Regions from separate parts of the Thalassotalea insulae genome, predicted to be linked through region 3. Evidence: predicted binding sites of a transcription regulator. Region 3 holds the regulator's gene; each other region holds the start of a gene.
The links. Region 3 encodes FNR, which switches genes on or off when oxygen is low (the NO sensors DNR and NnrR bind a similar motif). Its sites were predicted from a motif close to TTGATCTAGATCAA; they were not measured.
Positions count from the first base shown of each region.

Region 1: a site for FNR is predicted at 5,934-5,947, ahead of QQK06_RS01085 (acetate kinase). Genes of this name have one in related genera too.
Region 2: a site for FNR is predicted at 2,236-2,249, ahead of QQK06_RS01300 (CbbQ/NirQ/NorQ/GpvN family protein). Genes of this name have one in related genera too.

Region 1 is NZ_BSST01000001.1:222,350-233,303, reverse strand. It holds gene QQK06_RS01110 (M15 family metallopeptidase) at 1-229, opposite strand, end outside; gene dapE (succinyl-diaminopimelate desuccinylase) at 233-1,372, opposite strand; gene QQK06_RS01100 (ArsC family reductase) at 1,375-1,716, opposite strand; gene QQK06_RS01095 (ACT domain-containing protein) at 1,719-2,099, opposite strand; gene pta (phosphate acetyltransferase) at 2,560-4,677, opposite strand; gene QQK06_RS01085 (acetate kinase) at 4,679-5,875, opposite strand; gene yfbV (terminus macrodomain insulation protein YfbV) at 6,030-6,455, shown strand; partial or broken gene QQK06_RS01075 (CDGSH iron-sulfur domain-containing protein) at 6,433-6,537, opposite strand; gene rlmA (23S rRNA (guanine(745)-N(1))-methyltransferase) at 6,634-7,443, opposite strand; gene xthA (exodeoxyribonuclease III) at 7,516-8,322, opposite strand; one part of gene QQK06_RS01060 (IS3 family transposase) at 8,431-9,305, opposite strand; one part of gene QQK06_RS01060 (IS3 family transposase) at 9,305-9,581, opposite strand; gene nirD (nitrite reductase small subunit NirD) at 9,753-10,085, opposite strand; gene nirB (nitrite reductase large subunit NirB) at 10,102-10,954, opposite strand, start outside.
Region 2 is NZ_BSST01000001.1:276,677-287,630, forward strand. It holds gene QQK06_RS01285 (hypothetical protein) at 1-670, shown strand, start outside; gene QQK06_RS01290 (4Fe-4S binding protein) at 885-1,850, shown strand; gene QQK06_RS01295 (cupredoxin domain-containing protein) at 1,862-2,179, shown strand; gene QQK06_RS01300 (CbbQ/NirQ/NorQ/GpvN family protein) at 2,329-3,144, shown strand; gene QQK06_RS01305 (cytochrome c oxidase subunit 3 family protein) at 3,137-3,721, shown strand; gene QQK06_RS01310 (cytochrome C oxidase subunit IV family protein) at 3,756-4,010, shown strand; gene QQK06_RS01315 (hypothetical protein) at 4,041-4,394, shown strand; gene QQK06_RS01320 (c-type cytochrome) at 4,529-4,975, shown strand; gene QQK06_RS01325 (cbb3-type cytochrome c oxidase subunit I) at 4,980-6,371, shown strand; gene QQK06_RS01330 (hypothetical protein) at 6,469-6,726, shown strand; gene QQK06_RS01335 (nitric oxide reductase activation protein NorD) at 6,831-8,666, shown strand; gene QQK06_RS01340 (DnrP protein) at 8,676-8,876, shown strand; gene QQK06_RS01345 (efflux RND transporter permease subunit) at 9,175-10,954, opposite strand, start outside.
Region 3 is NZ_BSST01000001.1:4,311,165-4,322,118, forward strand. It holds gene nirJ (heme d1 biosynthesis radical SAM protein NirJ) at 1-665, opposite strand, end outside; gene ahbB (siroheme decarboxylase subunit beta) at 672-1,232, opposite strand; gene QQK06_RS19285 (Lrp/AsnC family transcriptional regulator) at 1,207-1,677, opposite strand; gene ahbB (siroheme decarboxylase subunit beta) at 1,714-2,268, opposite strand; gene QQK06_RS19295 (Lrp/AsnC family transcriptional regulator) at 2,271-2,789, opposite strand; gene QQK06_RS19300 (cytochrome D1 domain-containing protein) at 2,792-4,033, opposite strand; gene QQK06_RS19305 (c-type cytochrome) at 4,020-4,379, opposite strand; gene QQK06_RS19310 (sulfite exporter TauE/SafE family protein) at 4,851-5,519, shown strand; gene fnr (fumarate/nitrate reduction transcriptional regulator Fnr) at 5,565-6,284, shown strand; gene uspE (universal stress protein UspE) at 6,449-7,378, shown strand; gene ttcA (tRNA 2-thiocytidine(32) synthetase TtcA) at 7,493-8,431, shown strand; gene QQK06_RS19330 (NCS2 family permease) at 8,472-9,764, shown strand; gene QQK06_RS19335 (glucosaminidase domain-containing protein) at 9,882-10,706, opposite strand; gene QQK06_RS19340 (hypothetical protein) at 10,723-10,954, opposite strand, start outside.

The DNA of each region.
Region 1 (10,954 bases), 4.1 Mb from region 3:
GGTTGTTAATATCTTTTACCGTCAGTTCGCCGTTAAATTTACCATTCCAAATGCTTAATTGTCGCTCAAATGAACGAAATCCGCTGGCAATTTCCAGCTCAATTCCATCCCGTTTCGCCTGCTGGCACAGTTGCTGCCAGGGAGTGACTACCGCCTGATGAATAGCGAGCTTATCGCTTAGCCAGCTAAGGTGCTGCTCACTTTGACCATAGAGTATGCTGTTGCTCATAAACTAGGTTAAGACCTTCACTAAGGTTTGATAATAGATATCCACTAAGCTTTCTAAATCATCGCATGACACAGATTCGTTCACCTGATGGATAGTAGCGTTACATGGGCCTAGTTCTACAACTTGAGCGCCAGTTGGTGCAATAAAGCGGCCATCTGAAGTGCCACCTGAAGTTGAAAGCTGTGTTTCTCGTCCGGTTACGGAAGTAATCGCATCCGCAACCGCATTGACTAAGGTGCCGGGTTCGGTAATAAATGGCTGGCCGTTAAACGTCCACTTGATATCATAATCCAGTTGATGTTCAGTGAGTACGGCATTGATTTTATCAACAATCTGTTGATCGGTCAGTTCAGTACTGTAGCGTAGATTAAACCAGGCATTTAAATGACCTGGCACCACATTGGTAGCACCGGTGCCGGATTGAATATTTGATAATTGAAAGCTGGTTTCTGGAAAATAATCATTGCCATGATCCCAATGCATTTGACTAAGCTCAGCTAACGCTGGCATTGCCAGATGGATCGGATTTTTGACATGCTCAGGATACGCAACGTGACCTTGTTTGCCGTGAATGGCTAATTCGCCAGAAATAGAACCACGGCGACCATTTTTAACGATATCACCAATTTGATGTGAGCTTGATGGTTCGCCGACAATACAGTAATCGATTTTTTCATTACGTGCTTCCAGCGTATCAATAACTCGAGTAGTGCCATTAATAAACGGACCTTCTTCATCACTAGTGATAAGAAATGCAATTGAGCCATGATGATCAGGAAAGTCTTTAACAAATTGCTCTGTAGCTATCACCATAGCCGCAAGACTACCTTTCATATCTGCGGCACCACGGCCATAGAGCATACCGTCTATAATTGTCGGTGCAAAAGGTGGGGAGTGCCATAATTCCAGATTGCCGGCAGGTACCACATCGGTATGGCCGGCAAAACAAAATACCGGGCCTGAAGTGCCGCGGCGTGCCCAAAGGTTCGTGGTATCTTCAAACACCATGGTTTCACAATTAAAGCCATAAGGGCTTAACAATTCACAGAGCAGCGTTTGACAGCCCGCATCTTCAGGGGTGACAGACATTCTTGATATCAATGACTTGGTTAGTTCAATGACCGGCGCGAGAGGTTTTTCCATTATTAAAATAACTCTTGATATTGCTCGGCTTTAAAGCCGATATGTAACGCATTATCTGTCATCAATAATGGCCGCTTGAGCAAGGTGGGGTGAGTTAAAACCGTGTCAAATAATACCTGTTCAGTAAGGTTGTTTTTGATTTCATCGGGTAGATTTTTATAAGTAGTACTGCGCTTGTTAAGCATTATTTGCCAGTCACTTTTTTCGACAAAGCTTGTTAACAGCTCGTTATCTAAGCCATCTCCTCTCAGGTCATGAAAGTGGTAAGTGACATTATTAGTGTCTAGCCATTTTCTGGCTTTTTTGACGGTATCGCAGTTCTTAATTCCGTAAAGTATGGTCATGGTTATATTACTTGGTAGTTGTTATTGCGCAGTGCAGTGACTGCATGATTTATCTTGTTTGATTTTACCAAGATATAATCGGTATCAAAGGTAGAAATCGCAAAAATACTGATTTTTTCATTCGCTAGTACTGTTGAAATACTCGATAGAATACCTGTTAGTGAAAAATCGAGCGGACCAACCACTTCCAGTGCTTGCCAGTCAGGCTCAACATCTTCACTGTCGATGTCGATATTACTAGGAAGCACAAGCGATGTCTCTTCAAAGGTCTTGGCAATAAAAAATATTGGCGCTTCAAATACTTGCTTTGGAATTTCCTTATCAGCTGCCACACTATGGATGGCAAAATTTTCATTTAATAGTCTTAACGTCAATGTCGACATAGCGTGATAATGTTTATTTGTTGGCTTTGTTTAACTATACCGTCCAAGGTTAGTGAATGCTAGGTGATGTGGAATAGTTTCTTTGCTGCGCTGTGAAATAACTGTTCTGTGATTTCGTGAAAACCATGTGTTTATCTGGTTTTAGCTGTCAAACTTAAGCTTTACAGGTGTTTGTTAGGTTTATTTGGTGAAAACATTAGTTGTTAATCGTTTTTATGTTTTATAAATGATATCCACAAAAGCTGTGGATATCATTGTGAGCAACCTATGCTTAGTTAGTTATCATGATGAAATATAAGAATAAAATCACTAGTGCGTTTTTTAGCTAGCTAATAATTGTACGATTTAAGATGTGAATTAAACGAAAATGTCAACTTGATGCAAGATAACGCAGATAATGAGTAAATATCTGTGTTATCTTGTTTGTAGCCGGGAAATTTCTTCAGTTTATTTGAGGAAATTATTGATTTTGCTTAGCCTGGATCGCCGTCAACGCTATGGTGTAGACGATATCATCTACCAGCGCGCCACGAGATAAATCGTTCACCGGTTTATTCATCCCTTGTAGCATCGGACCTATGCTGACAACATCTGCAGAACGTTGTACCGCCTTGTAGGTGGTATTGCCGGTATTTAAATCAGGAAAAACAAAAACGGTGGCTTGACCTGCCACTGGGCTATCAGGCGCTTTTTTCTTCGCGACATTTTCCATAATCGCTGCATCATATTGCAGCGGCCCATCAATGATGATATCCGGTCGTCGGGCTTTGACTAACTCCGTTGCTTTCGTCACTTTCTCCACATCTGCACCTTTACCTGAGCGTCCGGTACTGTAACTGATCATTGCTACTTTAGGTTCGATACCAAAGTTTTTGGCAGAATCCGCAGACTGAATGGCAATATCTGCTAATTGTTCGGCATTTGGTTCAGGGTTTATCGCGCAATCGCCGTAAACCAGTACTTGATCCGGTAATAGCATGAAAAACACGGAAGAAACCAAGTTACTGTCGGGGGAGGTTTTGATTAGTTGTAGCGCGGGGCGAATGGTATTGGCGGTTGTATTTACTGCACCTGAAACCAGGCCATCAACTTGACCCTGTTGTAACATCATAGTAGCAAGTACAGTATTATCAGTGAGTTGCTGCTGAGCGACAACTTCGGTCATGCCTTTGTGCTTTCTTAACTCAACAAATGGCGCAATATAATTATGTCGAATGGTGTTGGGAGCTGTTATCAGTAATTCGGCTGGTAAGTCTATCCCTTGCTGCTCGGCAATAGTTAAAATGGTTTCTTTATCACCTAATAGCTGGCAACGGGCAATTTTGCGTTCCACACAGATCGCCGCTGCCTTAATCGTTCTAATATCCGTGCCCTCCGGCAATACGATTAGTTTATTCGCGAAGCGGGCAAGTTCCGTTAATTTATGACGAAATGCGGGCGGCGAAAATTTCTCCAGTTCGCTGACATTGTCTTTTAAATGACTTAACCAGCTTGGGGAAATATTGTCAGCAATAAATTGTTTAACTTTTTCGTGGCGCTGCTGATCGTCTGCGGGAATTTCTGGATTAAAATTAAGTAAATGACGAGACGTTTGCCAGGTGTCCCAGGGCACAGAAAGCACAGGTAAGCCTGCTTGTAGTGCCTGTTTACATAAGCGCATAACCTGTTCATTAGGCTGATAACCGTTAGTTAATAATAAGGCCGCTAATTTAGTGCCGTTTAGTGCGGATAGGCAAGTAGCGATAATGATGTCAGTGCGATCTCCTGGAGTGACAATTAACCTGCCCGGTTGTAAATGACTCATTAAATTTTCGGCGCTGCGGGCACAAAAGCTGATGCTGCGGATACGACGATGTTCGATATCACCGGTATTTAATATGTCTGCGTCAAGATAATTACTGATATCAACAACCCGAGGTGCGATTAGATCGATTTCCCAGGCGATAGTGCCTAACAATTCAAAGTTTCGATGGTTAAAAATTGCCAGCTCATGCCACGGTTGCAGCGCTTTATTTTCACCGTATTCGTTTTCACGGGGTAAGAGGCCAAATTCTTCTTTATCAGGGGCATTAATTTTATTAATAATACAACCGATCAGTTTCTTGTTTTTTATGCCGCCAAAGCTGCCGGCACTGACTTCTAACCTGTCTTCAAATTCTTCGATACTGTCACTGTCTGGGGAAGCAACTAGCACGATTTCCGCGGATAATGCCTGAGCCACATCACGATTAATACGGGTTGCATAGGGTTGCCGAGTTGTTGGAATGAGCCCTTCAATAATAGTCACATCAACATCTTTACTGTATTTTTCACAGTTCTCGACAATTTGTTCTAGTACTACATCTTGTAGGCCGTCGCCCATTTTCTCTTCAACATCGCTTAATGACAATGAAAGCGTATGTGTGGATAAGGCAATGGTCTGATTTTTATTTGTTCGTTTATTACGTGACTGTTGGCTAATTGGCTTAAAATGACCAACTTTAATACCTTGTTGCTGGCAGGCATGAACTAAGCCGAGGGCGACACTGGTCAGCCCGACACCAAAACCAACGGGAATGAGCATAATTTTACGAGACATCTTACTTCGCTCCGTTTAATAATTGATAACTTTGCTCGGCGATCACCCATTCTTCATTAGTGGGGATCACCCAGCATGGGCGAGAGTTTTCTGTGCTGATGTTACCGGACTGGCCGAATCGACAATGCTGATTGGCCGACTGATCTTCAGTAAAGTTAAGTAGGGACAATTGCGCTAACACCTGAGAGCGAACAAACTGTGAGTTTTCACCAATACCACCAGTGAAAATCAACCCGTCCAGTTGCATAAAGCAGGGGACAAATGAGGCAATCATTTTTGCAATGCGATAGCAGAATATTTGCAGTGCTAGTTGTGCTAAATCATTGCCGTCAGCACTGGCCTGTTCGAGTTCGCGGCAGTCGTTGGTTAATTGCGACACCCCTAATAAGCCGCTTTCTTTGTTGAGTAAAATATTGACCTGCTCAAGGCTGTAACCAAGTTGCTCGACTAAGTGAAAGATAATGCCGGGGTCGATGCTGCCACTGCGCGTGCCCATCATTAAGCCTTCAAGCGGAGTTAACCCTAGGCTGGTATCGACACTTTTGCCGTTTTTTACTGCGCTAATACTACAGCCGTTACCTAAATGAGCGCTGATGAAATTGCATTGCTCTAATGGTTTATCTAGGATTTTTGCTGCATTTTTACAGACAAAGTAGTGGCTGGTGCCATGAAAGCCGTACTTTCTAATTCCGTGCTCTTTGTAGAGCGAATAGGGTAAAGCATATAAAAATGCTTTTTCTGGCATGCTTTGATGGAACGCGGTATCAAAAATAGCCACTTGTGGTAAGTTGCTAAATATCGTTTCGGCAGCATTAATGCCTTGTAAATTCGCTGGGTTATGCAAAGGAGCCAGTTTGGCCAGTTCATTAATACTGGTTTTGACTTGTTCGGAGATCAAGGTGGGTTGACTATATTTCTCACCGCCATGTACTACTCTATGACCAATCGCACAGATGCTGCTATGCAGTGATTGTTGTGTTAAAAATGCGACTAATGACTGAATCGCTGCCTGATGATCATAAGGGGAGATTAACGGTGTTGTTTGTTTAATTTCACCTTGTTTAAAGCTTATCAGGGCATCTTGAGTAAATAATTTTTCAGCCAGTGCGAAAAATATAATATCGCCATTAACGGGATTGATTAAAGAGCACTTCAGTGAGGAGCTGCCACAGTTGATTACTAATATATTGTTTTTCATGTAGATTATTTGAGTGTTCAGATTAACGTCAGTATAGGCCAGAATCGGCGTTTGATATTTGATTTGTTTCAATGTTTTCACGATAAAAGAGATTTTCGAGTTACCGCTAATTTATGCTATCTTTTAAGTAAGAGTTGTTATAATGTGACGCATTATGAATGTAGTAGAAATTGTAAAGTTGGGTCGCAAATATATGCAGTTGTGGCCAGAAAAGGCAGAATTAGCCAGTTATTTTGCCGAATATCGTTCTATTCAGGTGAGTCGCTTAGCCTGTCGATACTTGCCAGGTATTGCTATTTTTGTGTTGGTCATGCAATTATATTTAGGTGGTTTACCTCAACTGCCACAATCCATTGTTTACACTGTCTTTATATTAAGTGTTCCGATTCAAGCATTAGTAATGCTTGGAGTTAAAGCGGATAAATACTTACCTCCGGCATTGGCTGCCTGGTATAAAGAAGGGGTGGCTAAGATCAATCAAAGTGGCGGGCAATTAAAGTTATCTATGGGTAAGCCGCGTTATTTAGATTTAGCGCAGTTGCTACATGTAAGCTATGCTAACGCTCATCATCATTCTTAATTGTTAGCCACTTTTTATTATGTGAACCCTCACAAAAAGGCTGATTAGTACTTTTGCCACAAGCACACCCAAAATATTGTTTGTCGGACTCTACTGTGACTGCAAAAGGACGTTCTGCTGCACGCTTTGCCTAAGCCATATAGTCAACTCTTTGCGATATAGATGACGTTGAGCAAAGTCATTTTTGATACAAACGAATTAAAAAATCTGCCTGACAACTAAAATCTGTCATTTGCGCGAGGGTATGTTTAACCTGCTCAGATGCCTTAAAGGCAAAAGGGGTCATCGATAGCAAGTTAAGAATATCATCGCCTGTTGCTAAGTTCATTTGATAGGATAATTGCTGCTCTGTGACTAAGCGTAAGTGTTCAATCGGTTGTCTGGTGATATCATGTTCGTTAGCGTTTTGATAGATTTTTTCTTTTAATTCAAACAAATGACGTTTCGCAGGTGTCACGGTCAGCAAATAACCCGATGGTTTGAGTACCCGGGTAAATTCTTGCTCTAAAATGGGGGCATAAATAGAAAATAACCAGTCAAAGTGCTGATCGTGAAATGGCAGCTGCGACAAGGTGCCAACGCTAAAATGACACTGGGAATATTTTTTCGCTGCTTTTTTTATTGCTTCTTTGGCGATATCGATGCCATAAACCTGATTGTTATCTGTTTGGTGCTGATGAGTGTAATAGCCCTCACCACAGCCAGCGTCAAATAATGTGCCGCTGGCATTTCCATATTGCTGATAAGTTTCTACCAGCTTTTCAATCAGCGGTTGATAATAACCTTGTTCAAGAAATGCTCTGCGAGCATTGACCATGGCTTTGTTATCACCGGGATCTTTAGAATGCTTAAACTGTACCGGTAACAGATTGACATAACCCTCTTTCGCTTTATCAAAGCAATGATTGTTTTCGCAGCGAAACGTTCGTTGCGTAAGGGTTAAGGTCTGCTGGCAAATAGGGCAGCGATATTGGGCTGGCTTTGACATAAAAAATGATCTATTTGACTTGTTTGGTTTGAGCTTAGCAGAGGAAATAACTTCCCTCTGCATTATGTTTGGTTATTGAAACACTGACCAGATGGGCGCGTGATCAGACGGTTTTTCAATACCGCGTAATTCGTAGTCTATATCGGATTCAACACAGCTGGCGGCAAATTTTTCCGTAGCTAAAATCACGTCAATGCGCAGGCCACGGTTATCATCAAAACCACGTGAGCGATAATCAAACCAGGAATAACGCTCTTCTCTGTCAGGATGTAATTCGCGGAAGGTATCTTTAAAGCCCCAGTTCATTAAGGTCGCTAACCATTCACGCTCTTCCGGTTGGAAACTACATTTACCGGTTTTTAACCAGCGCTTGCGATTAGGTTCACCTATGCCAATATCTAAATCAATCGGCGAGATATTGATATCGCCCATCACTACAACATGCTCATCTGGGGTATGATGTTCATTTAAATAAGTCATTAAGTCTTTATAAAATTGGCGCTTATAAGGGAATTTGGTTTCATGAGCAATGTTATCCCCTTGTGGAAAGTACCCGTTTAGTACCGTCACTTTTTCATCAGCTTCATTAGTGGTTTGTACCATGATCATCCGTTTTTGTGACTCTTCCGTATCGGTTGGGAAGCCCTTAGTCACCACGTCAGCCTCTTTTTTACATAGCATAGCCACACCGTAATGGGCTTTCTGGCCGTGAAAATAGACGTGATATCCCATGGCTTCAACATCCGCTAATGGAAAAGCATCATCATGCACCTTAATTTCTTGCAGACCGATAATATCAGGTTGATGTTTGTCGATAATGGCTTGTAGCTGGTGTAAACGGGCACGTAGGCCGTTAATATTAAAAGAGATGATTTTCATCAAAATACCTGAATGGGAGAATTATTTTTGCCAGATGTTAGCACGAATATTTATTGAGATGAATGTCTTAGCTAAACGAGTCATTTGTTTTTGTTCTGCGCAACTAATTCAGGACACTTTTCTTAAGGAATTTTGTTCATAATCTATTGGCGACAGATCACCATTAGCTGAATGAAGTCGTTCTAAGTTGTAATAGCGCATATACGCCGTTACATCATTTCTCATATGATTACGAGTCGGTTGTGGCACTTTCAGTAACCAGTCATGTTTTAGGCTGCCGAAGAATCGTTCAACAACCGCATTATCCCAACACGCACCAACATCGCCCATACTGGATCTGATACCATAATTTGTCAGTAAATGACGATATCGCTTACTGGTATATTGTGAACCTCTATCCGAGTGAAACACTAGCCCCTTTGGTGGTTGGCGTAAGTTATAAGCTTTCATCATCGCTTTACTTACCAAATCAGTCGTCATGCGCTTATCAATATGCCAACCAACGATACGACGAGAATATAAATCCATAACAATGGCTAGATACATCCAACCTTCACCAATCCTCAAATACGTCACGTCACCAGCCCACACTTGATTTGGAGCGACAGGGTTAAAGTTCTGGTTCAACAAATTATCAGCAACAGCATCACTGTGCTTACGCTTAGTTGTTACCTTGTAGGCCACTCGTTGAGTAACCACTAAGCCAAGTGTTGCCATTAACTTTTGAACGCCATAATCACTGACATTAAAGCCCTCTCTGCGTAATTTCTTTCTAAGCTCACGATAACCCAAGCTATTTCTACTTTTCTCGAAGAAGTACTTTGCCTTTCGATATAAGTTCAGTTGCTCTGCTGTGATGATTTTAGCTGGCCGTTTGAGCCAAGCGTAATACGCAGAGCGGCTGATATTCATAATCTGGCAGAGTTTAACTACTGGAAATGCAGAAGATAGCTGCTTTATCGTTTTGTACGTTACTTGGTTTCCTTTAGCAGGAGGGCGCTGGCCTTTTTTAATATCTCTTTTTCCATCCTTAGCTCTTTATTTTCCTTGCGTAACCTCAGCAGTTCAGCCCGCTCATCGGCATTTAAACTAGCACCTGATTGCTCTGCTTCAAGCTTGGCTTTCCAGTTATAAAGTAATTTATCCGTGATACCCAAAGATGCTGCGGCCTTCGGTACGCTGTAGCCTTGTTCGGTTACTAATGCGACGGCTTCTTGTTTAAATTCAGCCGTGTAACTTCTGTTTATTCGTTTTGTCATTTAACACCTCAATAATTGGATTATATTCCATTATTAAAGTGTCCTGTTTGATTAAAGCAGATCAGTTTCAAAAGGGCGGTAAAACCAGGATTTTTCAACTAGACCATGCCTGTAAGATAGCGGCAGCTAGCCTCAACTTTTTGTTAAGTCGAGGCTAGCTAAGGTTAATCATTAAAAGAAAACTTGCACTTGATTGTCTTGAATACGGGTTTGATAACTAATAACCGAAAGTTGCTCATCGTCCAGGCATTTGCCTGTGGTCAGTGAAAATCTTTCCTTGTAAAGCGGTGAGGCGACAAATATTTCTCCCTCGCTATCGCCAATTATACCGCGATAGAGCACGTTAGCTTTACCTGCCGGATCCCAGTTGGTGATACTATAGACCTGATCATCGCTAGTTAGAAAAATGGCCAGTTGCTGCTCTTGCAGTAAGGCGCATACTCCTGAGTTCTTTACTAAATCTTGCTTGTGACAGATAGTTTGCCAGTTTTTTGCTGTGCTCATGTTGTCTTCCTCCTGATTAAGCTGGGTTTACTTCTGTGACTTGTTGACTATCGCTAATAGTGACAGTGTCAATTAACAGTCCGGCGGCGGCTTTTTCAGTTATGGTTGCAGGACGGATTTGTTCGCGTTCATTGACGAACTGAATGCTGGGATCTGATTTTTCTGAGTTAACGAATTGTCTAAAACGTTTTAGTTGCTCAGGGCTTTCTATTGTGGTTTTCCATTCACATTGGTAACTGTCAACCACAGCAGCCATTTGCTTTTCTAATTCATCGTTAATGCCAAGGTGATCATCAATTACCACTTTTTGCGCGTATTCCAGACCACCTTCTAAGCTTTCCAGCCATACTGAGGTGCGTTGTAAACGGTCCGCCATCCGAACGTAAAACATTAGATAGCGATCGATATATTTTACTAAGGTAGTATCGTCAAGGTCGGTGGCAAATAAATCCGCATGGCGTGGTTTCATACCGCCGTTACCACTGACATATAAGTTCCAGCCATTTTCAGTGGCGATAACGCCAATATCTTTACTTTGTGCTTCCGCGCATTCTCTAGTACAACCGGAGACCGCAAATTTTACTTTATGTGGTGTACGCAGCCCTTTGTAGCGGTTTTCTAAAAATATCGCCATCGACATGCTGTCTTGCACGCCATAGCGGCACCAGGTACTGCCGACACAAGATTTTACTGTTCGTAGTGATTTACCGTAGGCATGACCGGTTTCCATGCCGGCTGCAATCAGCTTTTCCCAGATATCCGGCAGTTGATCGACCCGGGCGCCGAATAAATCAATACGTTGCCCGCCAGTGATCTTAGTGTAGAGGTTATATGCTTTGGCAACTTCACCGATAACGATCAATTTATCC
Region 2 (10,954 bases), 4.0 Mb from region 3:
ACAAGAAATAAGTGAATTAAATACCTGCCATCGAAACGAATTAGCAACCTTCTCTTCTCAGAATGTACAACAATTTGACGAGACCAACGAACAACTGAGCGAAATACAACAGGAAAATAAAATTCTGGCACAACAACTTGCAGAAGAACAATCAAAATCTGCCAACTTACAATCACGCTTAGTTAATGTTAGTAATGACATCGCCAATGATAAGGCAACTCAGACTAAATTACTGGCATCGCTTGAACAAGCAAATGCCAAAGTTATCACGCTTGAGCAGCAACTATCTCAGCAAGAAACTGGTTTAACAGTAGAAAGTGATTTAAATGCGCTTGAAAAAGCAGAGCGAATGATCGCTGCTTTAAGTGGTGAAAACAACAAATTAGCAACTCGACTTGAACACATAAAAACAAATTCAGTTGCAACGATTGAACGATTAACCGATAAATCCGGTCAAGCAATTGCTCGTATTAAAGAACTTGAATCACAGCTTGAATTAGAAATACGAACTAATAGTTCTGCCAAAGAAGAAAGAATAACACTCAAAGAACAACTAGAGTTAATGAAGCATAACCAAGCTTCAACATTTGAACGATTAACTAACAACTTAGAGCAAGCCAAAGCAAAAATAAAAGTTTTAGAAGAACAACTTGCTGAGATAAAGCGTTAACCGAATGTAAGAGCTAACAACAATGATACCTTACACTTTTTCACTAGTGCCTTACATATACATAACTAATTATTGCACCTTGACTGAAGCCATTGCTATTTTTAGCTACTGATAAATAGAGTTAGTATTACTCTGTGCAAATTGATCCAGATTAACTCAGAGGCAGAAGTGTTCAACTATACTGTCAGTATGAATTATTACATTAAGATTGACTATGCCTATGAAGTTACAACAATGGCGAAATGTAACGAAAATAGCGTTCTTTTTACTGTTTTTATTCGCCCCTCTACTCGACATTTTCCGTTTTGACCTTGAATTAGGTCACTTCATTATTTTTGCTCAGCCTTGGACGCTTAGTATTGAGCATATATTAACAGGTGATGGCGATGCCTTTGATGCTGCCATTCGAATATTTACCCGAGTCCTATTACCTGGAATCGGGTTTGTCGCGATAACGGGTTGGCTGATTTGGAAATATGGCCGAATCTATTGTGGCTGGTTGTGCCCACATTTCTCCGTAGTAGAGCTAATTAATCAGTTAATGTTAAAACAGCTAAACCGCGTTACTTTATGGGAAAAGCCTAGCCAAACGGTTGCAAAATTTGTCCCGAAGTTTATCGTTTTTATTACCGCCTTTAGCATGGCGTTTGTCTGGGCAGTCGGCCTATTAAGTTATCTGTTAGACCCTAAAACTTTGTTAATAGATTTAGTGCATTTTAATTTGGGCTTTGGCGCCAGTGTTTTCATTGCAGTCGCTACAACAATTTTTACCTTAGATTTTATTTTTGCCCGTCATGTGTTTTGTAAATACGGTTGCGCATTAGGGTTGTTTCAGAGTTTGATTTGGATGGCGAATAAGCAAGCCATGGTGGTAAAGTTTGATCGAAAAAGGGCGAAAGCTTGTCGGGAATGTGCACTGAACCAAGCAGATAAGCCCTGTGATCAAGCATGCCCAATGCGTTTACCGACACGTAATATGAAACGGGCCAAGTTTACTTGCACACAATGCGCGCAATGTATTTCTGCATGTCAGCAAGTACAGTTAAATAACCCAGAAGGAAGCTTGCTAACTTGGGTACAAGGGGCAGAATCAGAAGAAGTTGACAGACCTGCAGCAAAGTTTGAAGATTTAACAACAGTCAAGCAAGCTAATCGTATTTCAATAAAAGAAATTAACTAAGGCAAGCACTTATGAAAGCGTTTTTTACACTAGTATTATTCACTTCTGTGAGCATCAATAGTTACGCTAAAGATGTTATCGTAGAGATATATAAAAAAAAGTTTATTCCAAGCGAAATAACCATCAATGCTGGTGATACGGTCATTTGGAAAAACATCGAAAAAAGGCAATACCATAGTGTTTGGTTTAAAGCATTAGTAAATGAAGAACCCGACTATTTTTTCCCCGGTGAAAATTATCAATATACCTTTGAAAAAACAGGAAAGTTTGATTACATCTGTGGGCCACACCCTAAAATGACAGGCGTGGTAAATGTGATAAAGCCATAGTAATTGATGTATTCAAGCAACATTAAAATTTTGCACCTATTGCTCAATTACAACAATTGATCCCCATCAATTAACCGCTATTCTATTTTGCTATTAGCCACTGTAAGGCGTATCGTGAAACGACTTATTTTATTGGTGAATCTAGTGTTATGACCACAGTCAATTTTAATACCAAGCTAAATGAAAAAAATGCCTTATTTTATAAGGAACAAGAGCGCGAAGTCTCTGTGTTTGAATACGCTTACCAGCATAATTTACCCTTGTTAATTAAAGGACCAACGGGTTGTGGAAAAACACGTTTTATTGCCCATATGGCGGAAAAACTGAACAAACCTCTTTATACCGTAGCTTGTCATGACGATCTAACGGCTGCTGATTTAGTTGGTCGTCACTTGATAGGTCCTGATGGCACCTATTGGCAAGATGGTCCGTTAACTAAAGCCGTACGAGAAGGTGGTATTTGCTACTTAGATGAAGTCGTTGAAGCTCGTAAAGATACAACGGTAGTACTGCATCCACTTGCTGATGATAGAAGAGTATTACCGCTTGAAAGAACGGGAGAATTAATAGAAGCGTCACCTGACTTTATGCTGGTTGTTTCCTATAACCCAGGCTACCAAAATTTACTTAAGGGCATGAAGCCAAGTACACGACAACGATTTGTTGCGTTAAGGTTTGATTATCCAAAAACGGAAATTGAACAAGATATTATCATCAACGAAGCAGGAGTTGATGCCCATCTGGCATATAAACTTGTTGAATTAGGTCAAGCACTAAGGAAACTAGAACAAAGTGACTTAGATGAAGTAGCCTCTACTCGTTTACTCATTTATGCAGCCAAAATGATGTCTAGTGGTATGAATGCGTTAGACGTATGTCGAAGTTGTTTAGCTGAGCCGTTATCCGATGAGCCAGATACCGTCAATGCGATTATGGATGTCGCAAGAATTTACTTCGATGAGTAGTAGAGTATCTGGTCCGATAACTGAAGCGAGCAACAGGCTACCTGGTGACTTAGCCATGTGGTTTTTTATTTTAGCTGAGCTCACTGTTTTTGCTATTTTCTTTATTGGCTTTGCTGTATCAGAGCAACTAAATATTGAGCTGTTTAAGCAAGGCAAAGCTCAATTACATAAAACCGCTGGTGTGATAAACACTATTGCGCTGATCACTAGTAGCTTATTTGTTGCCCTTGCTGTACGAGCTATTCATCAAAAAAATAATCAACTTTCAATTCAGCTTTTGACATTGGCGCAACTGTGCTCCTGTGTCTATTTATTATGTAAATCCTGGGAATACCATTCGTTATTTGAACTAGGCTTTACTATAGAAACGAATGTTTTTTTTACCCTCTATTTTTTAATCACATTTTTTCATTTTTTACATGTCATTTTAGGTATGGTGATTTTAGGGTTTATTGCGGTAAAAGCTAAAACTGATAGCTACCAACATGATGTTTCCGGATTTGAATCTGGTGCCTGTTACTGGCATATGGTAGATATGGTATGGATAATTTTGTTTCCGCTTGTTTATGTTATTTAATAGTAATTACCCGAACTGCGTGAGGTAGTAGTATATGTTGTCAGCTAAATCAGCCGTTATATCATGGGGTATTTTAACGATACTAACCGTTTTATCAGTATTGCTAGGGACATACAGTGGTCAAAAAAGTCTAGTCATCTTTTTAGTATTAGCTATGGTATTTGTTAAGGGACAACAAATAACCGATATTTTTATGGAGCTAAAAACAGCGCCTAAGTTATGGCGACGACTGCTGCTTAGCTATGTCATCATCATACCATTGGTTATATTTTTAGTGTATGTGATCTAAATTAACGACTTTGCTGACATAGGAGTAAATATGGCAACTTCTCCAGTGCACAAGAAAAATGCAGCAATACTCTATCAGTCTCTTTACCTGGCAAATTTATTATTATTGCCTGGCCTATCCTTTCTCTATTTACTCTGGTTGTTCTTTCAACGCAAGCAAGATAAGGGATGGCATAGATTCCACCTATACCGAGCAATACAACTCTCTTTATCTGCTTTCATATTACTTATCCTGCTCCCTTTAGTTGTCATTATTGCAACGGATAATGTCAGTTCATCAATTATGGTAATGCTGGTTTATTTCATTACCTTACACACTCTTTTTGTCTTAATTGGCATGCTTAATATTGCTAGAGCAATGGCAAAAAAAACGCCTTTATTTTGATCTAGCGTATGTTTTTATAAGCTTTTATTTTTTCTTTCATTACTTTGATAAAAAGTTGATTTCTATCAAGCCTTTGACCTTTACAACTACCTATTATTAATTCGGTTTTATTACTTACTTTTAAGGGAAATACCATGTCTGATAGCTTTACTAAAGGCATGGCTCGAAATATTTATTATGGAGGAAGTATATTCTTCATATTAATATTTTTGGGCTTAACCTTGCACACAACAAAAGAAATGCCTAAACGGGATCATCGTGAAAATATTACCGAAGCTGTAGAGCGCGGTAAGGAGTTATGGGAAAAAAATAACTGCATAGGTTGTCATACATTAATTGGTGAAGGCGCATATTTTGCTCCTGAATTATCGAATGTATATCAACGTCGCGGTGGTGGAAATTTAGATTCATTCAAAGCATTTATGAATGGCTGGATGAAAGCACAACCATTAAATATTCCTGGTCGCCGTCAAATGCCTAACTTTCACCTAACTGATCAAGAAATTGATGATTTAGCTGAATTTTTGAAGTGGACGGCAGAAACCGATACTAATAACTGGCCGCCAAACGATGAGGGATAATGCGATGAATACTCTAAAATATCAATCTCAAGCAGTCGCAAAGCCTTATTTTGTTTTTGCTTTAATTTTATTCGTTGGTCAAATTTTGTTTGGCTTATTAATGGGCTTACAATACGTCGTTGGTGATATTGATGGTGGTCTTATTCCGTTCAATGTTGCACGTATGGTACATACCAACTTACTGATTGTTTGGCTGTTATTTGGCTTTATGGGGGCCGCTTATTATTTAGTACCTGAAGAATCAGAAACTGAACTCTATAGTCCTAAATTAGCCATTGCGCTATTTTGGATATTTGCCGTCGCTGGCGTACTAACCATTCTTGGTTATCTGTTAGTGCCCTATTCTAAACTTGCGGACTATACGTTAAACCATATCTGGCCAACGATGGGACGTGAGTTCTTAGAACAGCCGACAATTACTAAACTTGGAATTGTAGTTGTTGCATTAGGTTTCTTATTTAACTTAGGCATGACAATACTTAAAGGTCGTAAAACCGTTATTAATATCGTGTTGCTAACTGGTCTTGTCGGCTTAGCCGTTATGTTCTTATTCTCTTTCTATAACCCTTCAAACTTAGCGCTAGATAAGCTTTTCTGGTGGTATGTCGTGCACTTATGGGTAGAAGGTGTTTGGGAATTGATCATGGGTGCGATTTTGGCCTATGTCTTAATCAAAATAACTGGTGTAGACCGTGAAGTTATCGAAAAATGGTTATATGTCATTATTGCAATGGCGCTGATCACAGGTATTTTAGGTACCGGTCACCACTTCTATTGGTTAATGACGCCAGAATACTGGCAGTGGATTGGTAGTGTCTTCTCTGCACTTGAACCTTTACCTTTCTTTGCCATGGTATTGTACGCATTTAATATGGTCAACAGACGCCGTCGTGAGCATCCTAATAAAGCTGCCACCTTATGGGCATTAGGAACAGCGGTAATGGCGTTCTTAGGCGCTGGCGTATGGGGCTTCTTACACACCTTGGCTCCGGTCAACTACTTTACCCACGGCACGCAAATTACCGCAGCCCACGGTCATATGGCATTCTATGGCGCATATGCGATGATAGTAATGACCATTATTTCTTATGCTATGCCGAAGATCCGCGGTATTGGTGAAGCAATGAGCAACCGATCTCAAGTATGGGAAATGTGGGGCTTCTGGCTAATGACCGTTGCCATGGTATTTATCACCTTATTCCTAACAGGTGCTGGTGTACTCCAAGTATGGTTACAACGTATACCTGAAACAGGTGAGGCATTAAGCTTTATGGTGACACAAGATAAACTCGCTATTTTCTACTGGTTACGTGAAGCTGCGGGTGTCGTATTCTTACTTGGTTTAATTGCTTACCTATATAGCTTCTTTGTTGATAAAAAAGCAGCTGAAGCTTAATATTTATTAGCGATAAAATACTTATAATGATTGGCCGTGCTATTAATTAGCGCGGCCTTTATTTATTTAACCTCAGGTTATTTAGGATAATTTACCAATGGCAAACTCCCAAGCTATCAGAAAAACGACGCCACACCTGCTACAAAAAGTAGCCAAAATTATCGCTGTAATAAGCACTTTGGTGGCAATAAGCTGTTTGATCTATGCCACAGTATTTATCGATCAACAAAATGATGTAATGAAGGCAAGTTTCGGCGCTTCGGCATTTTTCTTTTTTATGATCGCCATAGTATTAAAAGTCATAGCAGATACCAACCTGCCAAACCTTAAAATTTCTGATAATAAGGAGAAATAACCATTAAATAGTTAATTGCTACAACCTCTTTTGATTTAAGTCACAAACTCTGTTGACTAATATCATTACACTCTAGTTAATTACACCTGAAATAGTGAACAAATATGGAAGAGTGGATTGGTGGTCTATGGCATAAATATATCACCCGAAAAGCGAGCGAAAATTTTGTTGATGCAGAAGTCAGTTTTGCTGAGGTCAATAAATCCGTTGGCGTGGTATATCGTGCGTTAGGTGGCGAAAGCGTAAAACGAATTGAAGCTGCCAGTGCCAGAGATTATATTGTCAGGCGAAGTCTGCTACAAAAAATAGCAGGAGAAAACAAGCAATTAAGCTTAGCATGGCAAGATGATGAAAGCTTAAGATTACCCGAAAAACTCGCCGTTTTTCCCGATAAATCCCTCAATAGAGATCTCTATATTTGGCTGGCGGTATTAGCGGCACATCAGCAAGGGAAATTTAACCATTGGGCGATAGATAATCAGCAGCTCGTTGTTGATGTGTTAACCAAATACCCAGCGTTAAAACCGAGGTACCAAAAACTGGCACAGGCCTTTATTAACCATCGCCCTGACTGCAGTAAACGCCCTATAGCAGAGCAACAAATGGAGCAGGCGATCATCTGCGCCATAAAAGAACCTGGCTCAGTTAGTGACTTCCCTACTGTTAATTATGCACCACAAGCTGTATACCTTTGGTTATATCCCTCCGCACATACTGATGCATTAGTAGAGCCTGATTACCAAGAAAACGAGTCCGAAGAAACCGAAAACTCCAATTCTGTCGCTAAAAGTAATGCAAGTCGTAAAAAAGCAGAGCGTGTTGATAACCCGAATGAAAAAGATGGCATGATGATTTTCCGTCTGGAAAGCATGTTTTCATGGAGCGAATTTAGCAAGTTAGATCGAGGCGTAGATGACAGCGATGATGATGAAGACAATACAAGGGTTGCAGAAGACCTTGATAACATTACCTTAAGTAAACAACATGAGCAAAAAAGCGCACGGATAAAGATTGATTTGGACTTACCATCTGCTTCCGAAGATGATATTCCATTAGCTGATGGCATTAAATTACCGGAATGGGATTATAAAATACAGCGTTTGGTGGCAGACAGATGTTTACTTTTTCCCATGCTACCGCGAGACAGTACACCGCAAAAGCTACCTTTTAAATTGCAAAAAACGGCTAACTTGATCCGGGCGCAATTTGAGCAGCTACAAAGTATTCGATACTGGTTAAAGACGCAACCTCAGGGGGAAGAACTAGACCTAGCAGCTTGGTTAGATTTTCATGTCGAAAGCCAAATATCACCGACCAAAGAGAAAGGGCTATATCAAAGCTTTAGGGGAAACAACCGAGATATTTCCAGTTTACTGTTGGCCGACTTTTCAATGTCAACAGATGCCTATTTAGATGATAATAACCGTGTTATCGATGTAGTAAAAGACAGCATGATGCTGTTTGGCGAAGCATTAAATGCCGTTGGTGATAATTTTGCCATGTATGGTTTTTCTTCGGTGAAACGCAGTAATATTCGCTTTACCGTATTAAAGAACTTTACAGAGCGTTATGACGATAACATCAGAGGGCGATTACAAGCGATTAGACCTGGATTTTATACGCGTATGGGCGCTGCAATACGTCAGGCAACAAAAATTTTAACGGAGCAAAAAAGTACACAGAAATTATTGTTAATATTAACCGATGGCAAACCAAATGATATTGATCATTATGAAGGCAGGTTTGGTGTAGAAGATACCAAACAGGCGATAACCGAAGCGCTCAAGCTAGGGATAAAACCGTTTTGTTTAACCATAGATCAAGAAGCAGCCGACTATTTGCCCTATCTATTTGGTAGCAATGGTTATACCGTTATTCATAAGCCCTCCCAATTGCCGGTGCGCTTACCACAATTATACTATCAACTCACTCATCAATAGGTTGTAGCAATGTCGCCAGATAACGTTCCGTGTTTATACTGTCAAACCCCCAATGATAGTCAAAATACCCATTGTCAAAACTGTGGCATGGCAATGCCTAAAAAACATCCGGAAAGTGCTAAGGTAAAACAAAAACTGTTCAAATACTTTTTTTGGGCGATTGCCCTATTTTGTCTGATCATGATGTTCTATCTACCTAGAAGTAATTAATATCACTTTGCTAGCAGCGCCGGGGGCCTGCATGGATGCAGGTTAGTAGAGTAACGCAGGAGCAGTTACCGAGAATCCAGAGGGGCTCGGCGTTTAACCCTTCTGGTTGCCGTGGTGGAGCAACCTCGACAAACCAATCAGCCGATAAACCCAAATAGTTTTATCAACTTACCCTTCAGATAAAGCTCTTTTGATGATAACCACCTACTGAAATAGGTGGTTTAGGGCTGAAAAAATAGAGAGATTTTACAATCTCTCTATTACAGCCACTATTGGCATAACCCCCGCATTCTGCATGCTATCCATTTCTTAGTTGCGCAATTTTCCTTTGAGAAAACTTTGGGTATAAAGCAGGTAAAACAAATAAGGTAAGCAATGTCGCAGTGACTAAACCACCGACAATCACACAAGCTAACGGCTTTTGAATTTCAGCCCCTACGCCATCTGAAAGCAACATAGGTACTAAACCAAATGCCGAAGTTAACGCCGTCATTAATACCGGTCTCAATCTGGAAACCGCACCATCAATGACTGCATTTACCGGAGCTTTTGCTTGTTTGACACGCAGGTTAATACTTTCAACCATCACCACCCCGTTAAGCACAGCAACACCAAACAAGGTAATAAAGCCAATGGCACTCGGTACCGACAAATACTGTTCAAAACTATACAGTGAAAACACACCACCGATAATCGCTAACGGTACATTGATGAGAATTAACAACGCTTGACTAATAGAAGAAAAAGCAAAATACAGTAGTAAAGCTATCAATGTCAGAGATAATGGTACCACTAGCATCAGCTTTTGTTGCGCTCGTTGCTGACTTTCAAATTGTCCGCCAATCATCACCGAATATCCGGCAGGCAAGGTCACTTTTTCAGCAATAATTTGTCGAATGTCACTCACCACTTCTCCCATTGCTCTTCCTTGAACATTAGCTTGAATAACAACACGGCGCTGGACATCATCTCTTCTTATTTGCGGCGGCCCCGATTGATATTCAATGGTGGCAACATCGGCAAGTCTTACCCAGGCGCCATTGGGAGAGGCGATTCTTAATTCAGATATTGCCTGCTTACTTTCACGAAACTTTGGTGCTAAACGCACATAGATATCATAACGCTCATTACCATTGACTATCTGTCCGGCAACAGCACCACCAACACCTTGCTGGATCAATTGCATAACATCTACGACTGAAAGTCCATAACGTGATAACTGACGTCTTTTTGGGGTGATCACCAACTGGGCTTCACCAGTAATTTGCTCTAATGCAACATCGGTCGCACCGGCTACCTGATTAATAACTTCAGCAATTTCCTGCCCCTTTTCTGCTAACACAGCTAATTCTGCACCAAATAACTTAATCGCCAATTGTGCTTTCACCCCTGACAGCAATTCATCAACCCGGGTGGCAATAGGCTGAGAAAAATTAAATAACAAACCGGGAAACTCGGCTAGTGACTGTTCAAAACGTGATTGCAATTTAGCTCGAGTATCAGCCGTTTTCCATGTCGCACGAGGAGTGAGGCCAATAAGAATTTCAATGTTATTGACCGGCTCAGGATCACCGCCAATTTCTGCACGCCCTATTCGACTAATGGCGTAACTAACCTCAGGAAAAGCAAGTAGTTTTTGTTCCAGCACCGGCGCCACCGACAATGCCGTATCCAAACTCGACGAAGGGGCTAACGTCACTCGCAGGTTAATTGTCCCTTCTTCTAATTCAGGTACAAATTCACTACCAATTCTGGTCAACAAAAATAATGCAACAGCAAGTAAACACACAACCCCGGTTATCATGAATCGGGTATGCTTAATCGCAACTTGCAGTGCTCGGCGATAATAACTTTCCAAGTGAATTAATAACGTATTACGCTGCACCGTCATTTTCCTGGGTAGTAGTAAACAGGCAAGCGCTGGCACAATAACAAGCGCAACGATTACCGCAGTGATCACAGCCAAAATAATACTTATCGCCATCGGCTGAAATAATTTAGCTTCAACCCCTTCAAAAGTAAAAAGCGGCATAAACACCACTAAAATGATCAGAGAAGCAAAAAATATCGGCCGTGCT
Region 3 (10,954 bases):
GCCTCTTTGGTCATTTTAAACATAGCGTCCTGTTCAGTATTACGCTTACCTCGACCAGAATAATTGAGATGGGACAGATAAAACTTATCTACTTGATATTCTTCCATTAAATCAAGCATTGCCGGCAGATCGTTGAAATTGTCTCTGGTCAGACAAAGACGCATACCGACTTTAATACCCGCTTCCTTACAGAGTTTGATCGCATGCATCGAGGTTTTAAAACTGCCCTTTTGCTGGCGAAATTCATCATGAAATTCTTCCAGACCATCAATACTGATGCCGACATATTGATAATCTGCCTGCTTGATCAGTTCAATGTTTGCTTCATTAATCAAGGTGCCGTTCGTTGATAAAGCGACATAAAAGCCTTGTTTCTTAGCGTATCGAGTGATATCAAAAATATCCGGACGCATTAAGGGCTCACCGCCGGATAAAATCAACACAGGAACCTTCGCCACTTTTAGATCATCGATGGTTGCTTTAATTTGTTCAGTATTAAGCTCATCCTTAAAATCCATATCTAACGACGTCGAATAACAATGTTTACAGCGTAAATTACAGCGGCGGATCAGGTTCCAGATCACCACAGGTCCCGGCATTTTTCGCGCTTTGTTGGGCGGCAGATCATCATGAAAGGTTTTGAGTAACTGAGATATTCTAAACATAACGCACTAAGCCCCTATGGTTTTTTGCTTAAGACGCAATCCGGTCTTTTTCAAAATCTTGCTACTGGTTAACATATCATTGGATTTAACGGTAATACCTTGATTTGCATCATCACTGCTGCGTTCTACTAACACATCTTGCAACAAATCTTTGATCTGGCTTCGATATTTTTGAATTTCTGCTTTAGTTGTGCCATGAACCATAGCAAATAAGTTGTAATTCCAGTTCGGTAAATGACGCGGCCTTAAATAGCAATGGCTGACAAATGGCAAACGGCCGACCAGTTCGCCAAATTTTGACGCTTGTGCATCGTCAATATCCCATACTGTCATACCATTAAATTGATAGCCCAGCTTATAATGATTTGGCACAGCGGCAATGCGGCGAATAATGCCTCTGTTTTTAAAGTCTTCCGTCATTACCAAGGTTTGCTCAACGGTAATACCCAGTTGCTCCGCCAGCCAATGATATGGCTTGTCAACAATCGGCAATCCCTGTTGAGTCAACACTATGTATTGCCGCTCAAGCGCTGTTAATTCGTTAGACTGGCAAGTAGAGACCGACATAAAACTCCTCCAGTTTAGGAACATTTAATACCGTTAAGCCAGTTTTTTTCTCGATGGCATTAACTACCTGATCAATCTCCTGCTCCGATTCAGTAGCGATAACAAACCACATGTTGTAAAGATGATCACGGCGATAATTATGAGCAATTTGCTCAAAACTATTGACTTGCTCAGTAACCTGCTCAAAATCTTGCTCCGGAACACTTAATGCGGCCAGAGTAAAAGCACCACCTAAGCAGGCCGCGTCATACATAGGGCCAAAACGTGTCAGCACTTTTTCGCTCATTAGCTTGTTTAATGCAGCGATCACTTCCTGTTCACTGGCGTCTACTTCCGTTGCTATTTGAGCAAACGGCTGTTCACATATTGGTAAGCCCCTTTGTAACAGGTTGATCAATTTACGATCTAGCGATGACAGTTCGGCCAAAGTTGCTGTTTTATTCATACTTAGCACTTTCCTTTTTTAAGGCTTATGATGTTGTCAGCCATAGCGAGCTCCTTGTTGCTTAAAAGCCCGGGTGCTAAATAACACATTTTTTTCGATATGACTCAAATTTAACCTTTCGGTAATTGCTTGTAACTGGGAGATAACCTTGGCCCTTTCAATGCCATGGATCATGCAAAATAGGTTATATGGCCAATCCGGTAATCGTCTTGGCCGACGATAACATAAAGACACTTCCGGACATTGCGACAGCTGTTTAGCTATGCCATCTACTGCCGTATCTGCAATATTCCAAACCACCATGGCATTAGCATTAAAGCCAAGTTTTCTATGCTTAACCACTAACCCGAAGCGGCGAATAAGTCCTTGCTGTTGCCACAGTTTTATCTGCTCAATCACTTGTTGCTCAATAAATGGCGATTCTGCCAAACCAATTTTCCTAGCTAAGGCTAAATAAGGTCTGCTGCAAGTTGGCAGTCCTTGCTCAAGCAAGCCGCGCAGTTTTGCTTGTTGCTCTGCGTTTAATGCAGGAAAAATAGTTACCTGTGTTTTTTTCTGCTTGCTAGTCGCTAAATTTATCGATAATGACATCGTTAGTGCCCTACCTTATTAACTGTTGCAGTACTATTGGTGCTAGCAAAATCGATAGTAAAGCCCAGATCTATATGGTACGAAGCTTCCATCGGCAACACTAAAATTGGCAAGCCAGTCAATAACTCTATTTGCTCTAATACCCGATTAAGTGCTAACAAGTCACTGGCGGTCACGACAAACCACAAGTTGTAATCATGTTCCCGTTCATAGTTATGATTAACCTGCTCAAACTGATTAACAATGGCGGCAATTTTATCCAATTGCTGTTCAGGTACCGCCATGGCAGCAAGTGTACTGGCGCCTGCCTTTTTATGGTCAAATACCGCACCGACACGAGATAATGCCTGATACCGATGAAGCTCTTCTATTGCTTCGATCACTTGCTGTTCACTTACCGCCAGTTGCTCAGCAATTTCCACGTAAGGTTGTTCGACTAGTGGGAAACCCTTTTGATAACGATTAATGATCCGCTGCTGTAATTCACTTAACCGCACTTCACTTAAATTTAACTCACTCATAATCACAGACCTATCTGGTGAGCACGATTAGTAAAGAAAATACCGCTCGGGCTTTTAACTGGCAGGGTTTTTAATAAAGCTTGGCTATTGGTGTCGTAAATTTGTACTTCATTATTGTCACGAACTGAGATCCAAACATGTTCTCCTCTTGGGGTAAATTCCATATGCAATACCGCCGGCCCTGGCTGTAGTGTGTTTACCAAGTCAAAGGTTTCGGTATTAAATACCTGAATGGTATTGTTATCTGGAAAGGCAAAGTTAACCCAGATTTGACGGTTATCCGGCTGTGCCATAACAAATACTGGTTGGCTGTGCGCCGGAATTTCTGCAACCTGCTGCCAGGTTTTAGTGCTAACGACTAACACCTTGTGTCGCCCCACGGCCGGGACGAAAGCGTAATCACCTGCCATTGCCCATCCTTCAAGGTGTGGCATTTTATAAACTGGCAGCTTTTTATCCTCTTTACCATAATTGGGCAAAATACGCCGTGTGCCTTTTTCTGGATGCCACAAATCAAGTAACGCCATGCCATCTTCACCAAATAAGCCGGCAATATAATATCTACCGTCAGGACTGATCAGTGCGTCATAAGGAAACAAACCGATATCGGTAAATTTAGTCAGTTTCATTTCTGGCTTGGAAAAATCAGCGATCCAAGTTTCATGACTGTCAAACAGGCTGAAAACAAACTTATTACCCGGTGCATCAACCAATCCCACCACTTTAGAACGATATGGCTGTCCATCTTTAGTATGCCCTTTACTCGGCACAACCGTCGCTTGAATATCTGCAACCAACGCCAAAGTCTCACTGTTAAACACCTTAACGCCACCCGGGGTGTAATTGGAAACCGCCACCAGTTTTCCATCCTGACTAATGGCGCCACCGATACTGTTACCGGATTGAATCACCCGCTTGGCAATCTTATCTTGTAATAGATCCACTTTTGTTAAACCACCGTCACGACCAAAGACATAGGCATAACGCTGATCACGAGAAAAAACGATCGAAGCATGAGATAAATCACCTAGGCCATTCAATTCACTCAGCAAGGAATTATTGCTATGTTCGACAATTTGCACCTGGCCGCTAGCTCTTTCAATAATGACGCCGATATCGCCAGTTGAGCGCAGTGTTGTTACTTTAGTATTTTCTTTGACATCCGTGGTTTGACTACATGATGACAGTAAAGACACACTGACTAATGCTACTGCGATTATTGCTAAAGATTTATTCTTTCTCATGGTTCATCCCTTGTAATAACAGCTTGCTGATCCACAAAGCTTCTTGTTCATTAATGATCGACTTCCACGGCGGCATTGCCGTACCTGGCCTGCCGTGGGTAATAGTGTTTTGTAAAAGTAATAAGGGCTTATTTTTTAGCGCCTCTTTCGTTAGTGCCGGTCCTAAGCCACCTTTTAATGTCATACCATGACATGAACCGCAGTCCTGTTTCACAAGGTGAATAAGCTGCTTTTGACGCGCTTTACTGATGGAAACCTGGCTGGATTTCGCATGTAACGCCAAAGGGTAAAACGCAAGTACAGTAGCTAACGCCACGATTGAGCAAATTTTGCTTATCCCATTCACTTTTTAACTGCCTTTATTACCGTTAACTGATAGGTGCAAGCTAATTTATCGAAAGTACTAAAACAATTTGTTGTTGGAGATCATGCTTTTTATCTTGAATAAGCAGATTGATTGATTCAAATCACATTTGCGGCAAATTAACAAAATTATGCAACTATTAAGGGCTGTTAATCTTTGCTGTTTGAATTTAGTTGACCCCTTTAGGCAGCATCTGTTTGGCATTTCTACTGTGTTGCCCCGCATGGATGTGGGATAAGGTGACTTTGCAGGAGCATAAAATCATTACCGCTTGATTTGAGTAGAATGACTACAGGTCACAAACGCTGCAGTGTATCAATACCAAACAAGTTGCTACAAAAACAAACTTGAGATCAACAGACTCTAGTTTAGAGCGAAGATTTTTAAAAAATTATCTTTTAGATTCAACGGCGTGATATCATCTATACCAAAGTTATAAGCTTAGTTAAATTAATGGAAATCGATTATTTTTCCGCATTTATTATCGGCTTGATGGGCTCAGGGCACTGTATCGGCATGTGTGGTGGAATCACCACCATGTTTACCTCTTCCTTAGCCAAAGACGCTAAAAATCATCCACTTTACGTTATCAGTTACCATATTGGCCGCATCTCATCATATGCATTGATTGGTGCAATAGCCGGCTTTACCGGTTCACTTGCCGCCAAAAATATCGGTTTACCGATCACCGGATTAAAAATCATCGCTGGCATATTTTTAATCTTACTCGGCCTCTATATGGGCCAATGGCTGATGTGGTTGACTAAGGTAGAAATGCTTGGCAAACACTTGTGGCAATATATTTCGCCATTTAGTAAAAAATTATTGCCGGTTAACAACTTAAAGCAGGCATTGTTACTAGGTGCACTATGGGGCTGGTTACCTTGTGGTTTGGTTTATTCAACCTTAACTTGGTCACTGGCTAGTGGTAGTGGAAAAACGGGGGCGTTAATTATGATGTGTTTTGGTTTAGGAACACTCCCCGCACTGCTATTTTTATCTTTTGGAATAGTGCAAGGGCAGCAATTATTCAAAAATGTTCGCGTCAGAAAGTTCATCGCTTTACTACTCATTGCTTATGGCATTTTTACATTAAACATTGCATACAGAACCCTATTTTAATACCATAGCAAAGGTAGCAACCAAGATTGAGTGATAAAGGATTTTATGTATAAGAATCAATGTTCCGGTCAGCAGCATATCCACTGCCAAAATTGTAGTATTAGTGAGCTATGTCTGCCTTTCTCGTTAAACGATCGGGAGATGGATACGCTCGATCAAATTATCGATCGTAAACGCCCAATCCATAAAGGTGAAGAGCTGTTCCAAGACGGTCAGAAAATGCAGTCCTTGTATGCAATTCGCTCTGGTACTTTTAAAACATTTACCGTGAATGAAAGTGGCGAAGAACAAATTACCGGTTTTCACCTCGCTGGTGATTTACTTGGCTTTGATGCTATTGCTGCCACTGAGCACCCAAGCTTTGCTAAGGCATTAGAAACATCTATGGTCTGTGAGATCCCTTACAATACTTTAGATAACCTATCGAACAGCATGCCGAAATTAAAAAAACAAATTTTGCGCATGATGAGCAGTGAAATCAAAACCGATCAACAAATGTTAACTTTGCTTAACCGTAAAAATGCCGAGCAACGTTTAGCAACCTTTATCAGCTCATTAAGTGCTCGTTATCAAGCACGTGGCTTATCAGCAAAAGAGTTTCGTTTAACCATGACCCGCAGTGATATCGGCAATTATATTGGTTTAACCGTGGAAACTATTAGCCGCTTATTAAACCGTTTTCATAAGAGCGGCATTATTCAAGTTGACGGTAAACTCATTACTATTTTAGATATAGATAAACTAAACGAGTGTGCTGATTTATAAATCAGCACACCTTGTGTATTCCTCCCTACTTTTACTACTTCCTCAACACTAAGATTGATCAAATACTTTTTGATTTAAAACAAAGTATTAATGTTTAATATTGCCGTATTCTCGCTATACTGAAGATAAGTTAATAACCAGTTTTATCTTAATTGGAGCGGATAATGGAAAAGTATCAAAAAATATTAGCAGTGATAGATCCAACAACTGAAGAGCAAAAAGCCCTGAAGCGTGCAGTAGAGTTAGCGAAAAAAACGGGAGCTATGATCACCGCATTTTTGTCGATTTATGACTTTTCCTATGAAATGACAACTATGCTATCAAGTGATGAACGCGAAGCTATGCGTCAATCCTTAATTAATGATCGTATCCAGTGGCTCAATGACATAATTGATAGTATCGACCATCAAGATCTCACTATTGACAGCAAGGTGATTTGGCATAACCGTCCATTTGAACCTATTATCGAACAGGTATTAAAGCATCAATACGACATAGTCATCAAAGGCACCCATCAGCACGATAAACTAAAATCTGTAATTTTCACCCCAACCGACTGGCATATTTTAAGAAAATGCCCATGCCCTGTTTTATTGGTGAAAGAGCATTCCTGGCCAATTAACGGCAATATTGTGGCCGCATTAAATGTTGGCAGTGATGAATCTGAACACCAATCGCTCAATGTCAAAATAACTGAAGAAGCCATTCATTTATCTAAACTTATTTTAGCCAATATTCATTTAGTCAATTCTTTCCCTGGTACACCGGTAAACATTGCCATTGAAATCCCTGAATTTAACGCCAGTGAATATAACGATTCGATGTTTAACCATCATAAAGAAGCGATGGCAAAACACGCGCAGAGCTATTCAATTGGTGAAGAGCATACCCATGTAGTTGAAGGTTTACCCGAAGATGTCATTGAAAATTTATCAAACGAGTTAGATGCAGAATTGGTTATTTTAGGCACGGTTGGCCGTACGGGTATTTCTGCCGCTCTAATTGGTAATACAGCAGAACATGTTATCGATCGACTGAATTGTGATGTTTTGGCATTAAAACCTGATGGCTACGTCTCCCCTATGGCGGAATAATCTTAGGCTGATGACAACAAACTGAGCGTTAATACCTTTGAGATAAGATGTTACTTAACGCTCAGTTTGTATATAATACGCGCCGATTTTTGATTTAAATATGATGAACGCGCGATGGCCAGTACTCTACTTACAAATACATTAACTTCACAGCAAAAAACACAACTCAATAAACTTGAGAAAAGACTTCGTCGTCATGTTGGTCAAGCAATTGCCCAATATAATATGATTGAAGATGGTGACAAGATAATGGTTTGTTTATCTGGCGGCAAAGACAGTTACGCGTTACTATCCATCTTGTTGATTTTAAAGGAATCGGCGCCGATACATTTTGATATTGTTGCTGTTAACCTAGATCAGAAACAGCCAGGCTTTCCTGAAGATGTGCTGCCCAATTATCTTGCTTCACTCAATGTTGATTATAAAATTATCGAAGAAGATACCTACGCAATAGTCAAAGAAAAAATTCCTGAAGGCAAAACCACCTGTAGTTTATGCTCACGCTTACGTCGAGCAGTGCTATATCGGGTAGCTAAAGAGCTTAATGCCACTAAAATTGCGCTAGGACACCACAGAGATGACATGATAGAGACTATGATGCTCAATATGTTTTACGGCGGCAAATTAAAAGCGATGCCAGCCAAACTAGTCTCAGATAATGGTGAACATGTCGTCATTCGCCCATTAGCCTTTTGTAAAGAGTCTGAGCTGATTCAGTATGCTGAGTTGAAGCAGTTTCCGATCATTCCATGTAATTTATGCGGTTCGCAACCCAATTTACAGCGACAAAACATTAAACAAATGCTGAACGACTGGCACGATAAATTCCCTGGTCGTATCGAGTCAATGTTCACCGCGATGCAAAATGTCGTGCCGTCTCACTTATGTGACAATAACCTGTTTGATTTTAAAACCATTACCGTCGACTCAGGTGTCATTAATGGTGGTGATGTCGCTTTCGATCCATCTGACGACCTAGCTGTCACGCCATCAACAGCCCCCTCTTATCACCAAGATAATGCCCAACAGCTTGATATTGTTGAAATAAAATAATGAGCAACGCCGATACCGCTAATAGCATGAGAATTTAATTATGTTTGAAAGAATTTTTGCCCTTAATGCCCATCATACTTCGATTAAACAAGAAATAATTGCCGGGATCACTACGTTTTTAACAATGGCCTATATTATTTTTGTTAATCCCACCATGCTGGCTGCAACAGGGATGGATCATGGTGCTATTTTTGTTGCCACCTGCCTGGCCGCAGCTCTGGGTTGCTTTATTATGGGACTGCTTGCCAATTATCCGATTGCCTTAGCACCAGGCATGGGATTAAACGCGTTTTTTACCTATAGTGTGGTCCTGGAAATGGGCTATAGCTGGCAAGTCGCACTTGGTGGTGTATTTCTCTCTGGCTGTATTTTTACCTTGTTAAGCTTATTTAAATTAAGGGAATGGATCATCAATTCCATTCCTCATGCTTTACGTTTTGGTATCGCTGCTGGCATTGGCTTGTTTTTAGCTTTTATTGCGTTAAAAAATGCCGGCATTGTTGTTGATAACCCGGCAACCTTTGTTAGCCTTGGCGATGTTACTGCGTTTCCAGCGGTAATGGCAGCATTGGGCTTATTCCTGATTGTCGGCCTAGCAAATAAACAAATCAACGGCGCGGTAATGATCTCAATATTAGCTATTACCTTAATAGGCTTACTTGCCGGTAATATAGAATATCAAGGGCTGATATCATCGCCGCCGTCGATCAGCCCCACGTTGATGCAATTGGATATTGCCGGCGCTTTCAATGTTGGGATGATCAGCGTTGTTTTTGCATTTTTATTTGTCGATTTATTTGATACCTCAGGCACGCTGATTGCCGTTGCACAAAAAGGAGAGCTACTCGACAGTAAAGGTAATTTACCGCGTTTAGGTAAAGCACTACTAGCTGATTCTACCGCAACAGTTGCCGGTAGTATGCTTGGCACCTCAACAACTACCAGTTATGTAGAAAGCACCGCTGGCGTTGCCGCTGGCGGCAGAACTGGCCTAACGGCTGTTGTAGTAGGCGTACTGTTTTTATTGGCGTTATTCTTTTCACCATTAGCAGGTATGGTACCCGCATACGCAACGGCTGGCCCATTATTTTATGTCGCAGTACTCATGTTAGCAGGTCTAGTACAGGTAGACTGGCATGACCTTTCAGACGCTGTCCCTGTAGCTATTATCTGTATTACCATGCCACTTACTTTTTCTATCGCTCATGGCATTACTTTTGGTTTTATCAGTTATGTTGCAGTTCGCCTGTTTAGTGGGCAATATAAACAACTTAATCCTAGCGTCATAGTGCTAGCGCTACTATTTTTAATGAAAGTTATTTTTATCGGCTAAGTTATATCTATTGGAATCAATATTTAATGCAAATAATATTAATTCCGTTATCAAAGCAAAAAAGCGCGATATATTATCGCGCTTTTTTATCAAAGTTCTGATTTACCTTCGGCTAGACTACTCACTGGCATAACTATCAAAATAACGCTGGTTATGTCTGATCATTTCACTGATCTCAAGTACGTAATCTGTACCTCTTTCAGAATACGGCAATAAACCTGTCGCTAATATTTGCGCAGATAATGGCTTATCCTGTTGGCGTAACTGACTTCTGATAATGCGAAATACCCGATATGCTGCATTAGTATTAATATTAAAAAGATAATGCTGCACAGCCTTTTCTACTGATTGAAACGCCGCCACTTCGTGTTTAAGCCCTTCATCTCGCCCATTAGGTACCATGCCGCAACCTTTTTTATAACACCAGATGCCGAAAAAATTTAACCCTATACGGGCAAAACGAGATGTTCCCCACGCGGATTCATTCGCCGCCTGAACTAAAATTAGCTCTTTCGGTACGATATCAACCCTAGTTAATAATTCCTTAATTTTATCAACCGGTGACAATTTTTTACTGACTTTGTATTTTTTTGCTAATTGCTGCATTAACTGGCTTTCTTCCGCTGTTAACGCTTGCGACTGAACAAGTTTTTGCTCAATTACGAATAATTGTTTTCGTAAACGACTAATACGGTCATTTTCATCATCAATTGCCGGTTTAATGAAAGCAAAAAATTGTTTTTTCTTTTGCTTAACATCTTTAATATCAGCAAATTCAGGCAAGTCTACATTGTGCAAAGGCTGTTCAACTTGTGACTTTGCACTAACTTGATCATCTTGTTTATCTGCAACTTGATATTGCTGTTGTTCGATCAGCGGTTTAACTAAAGCAATGATAAAAACCGCAAATAAACTTGCCCTGATTAACCATGTTTTAAACACTGCAAACTCCTTTTAACTATGCCGAAAATGTGCTGTCGAAATGATCACTGGCATCTTTGCTGACACTTAAATGCATACCAAAGATCTCGCGATATAAAATTCCTTTTACATTATAAAACATTGGCGCCAAATAGCTTAACGCAAACAAAGTAAAAACCCCTCCAAGCAAAGCAACAGAAGTTGTCGCTAATAGCACCAGTGGTAAAACACAAAGAATAAGTGCAATAAACAGTACTAAATAGATAGCA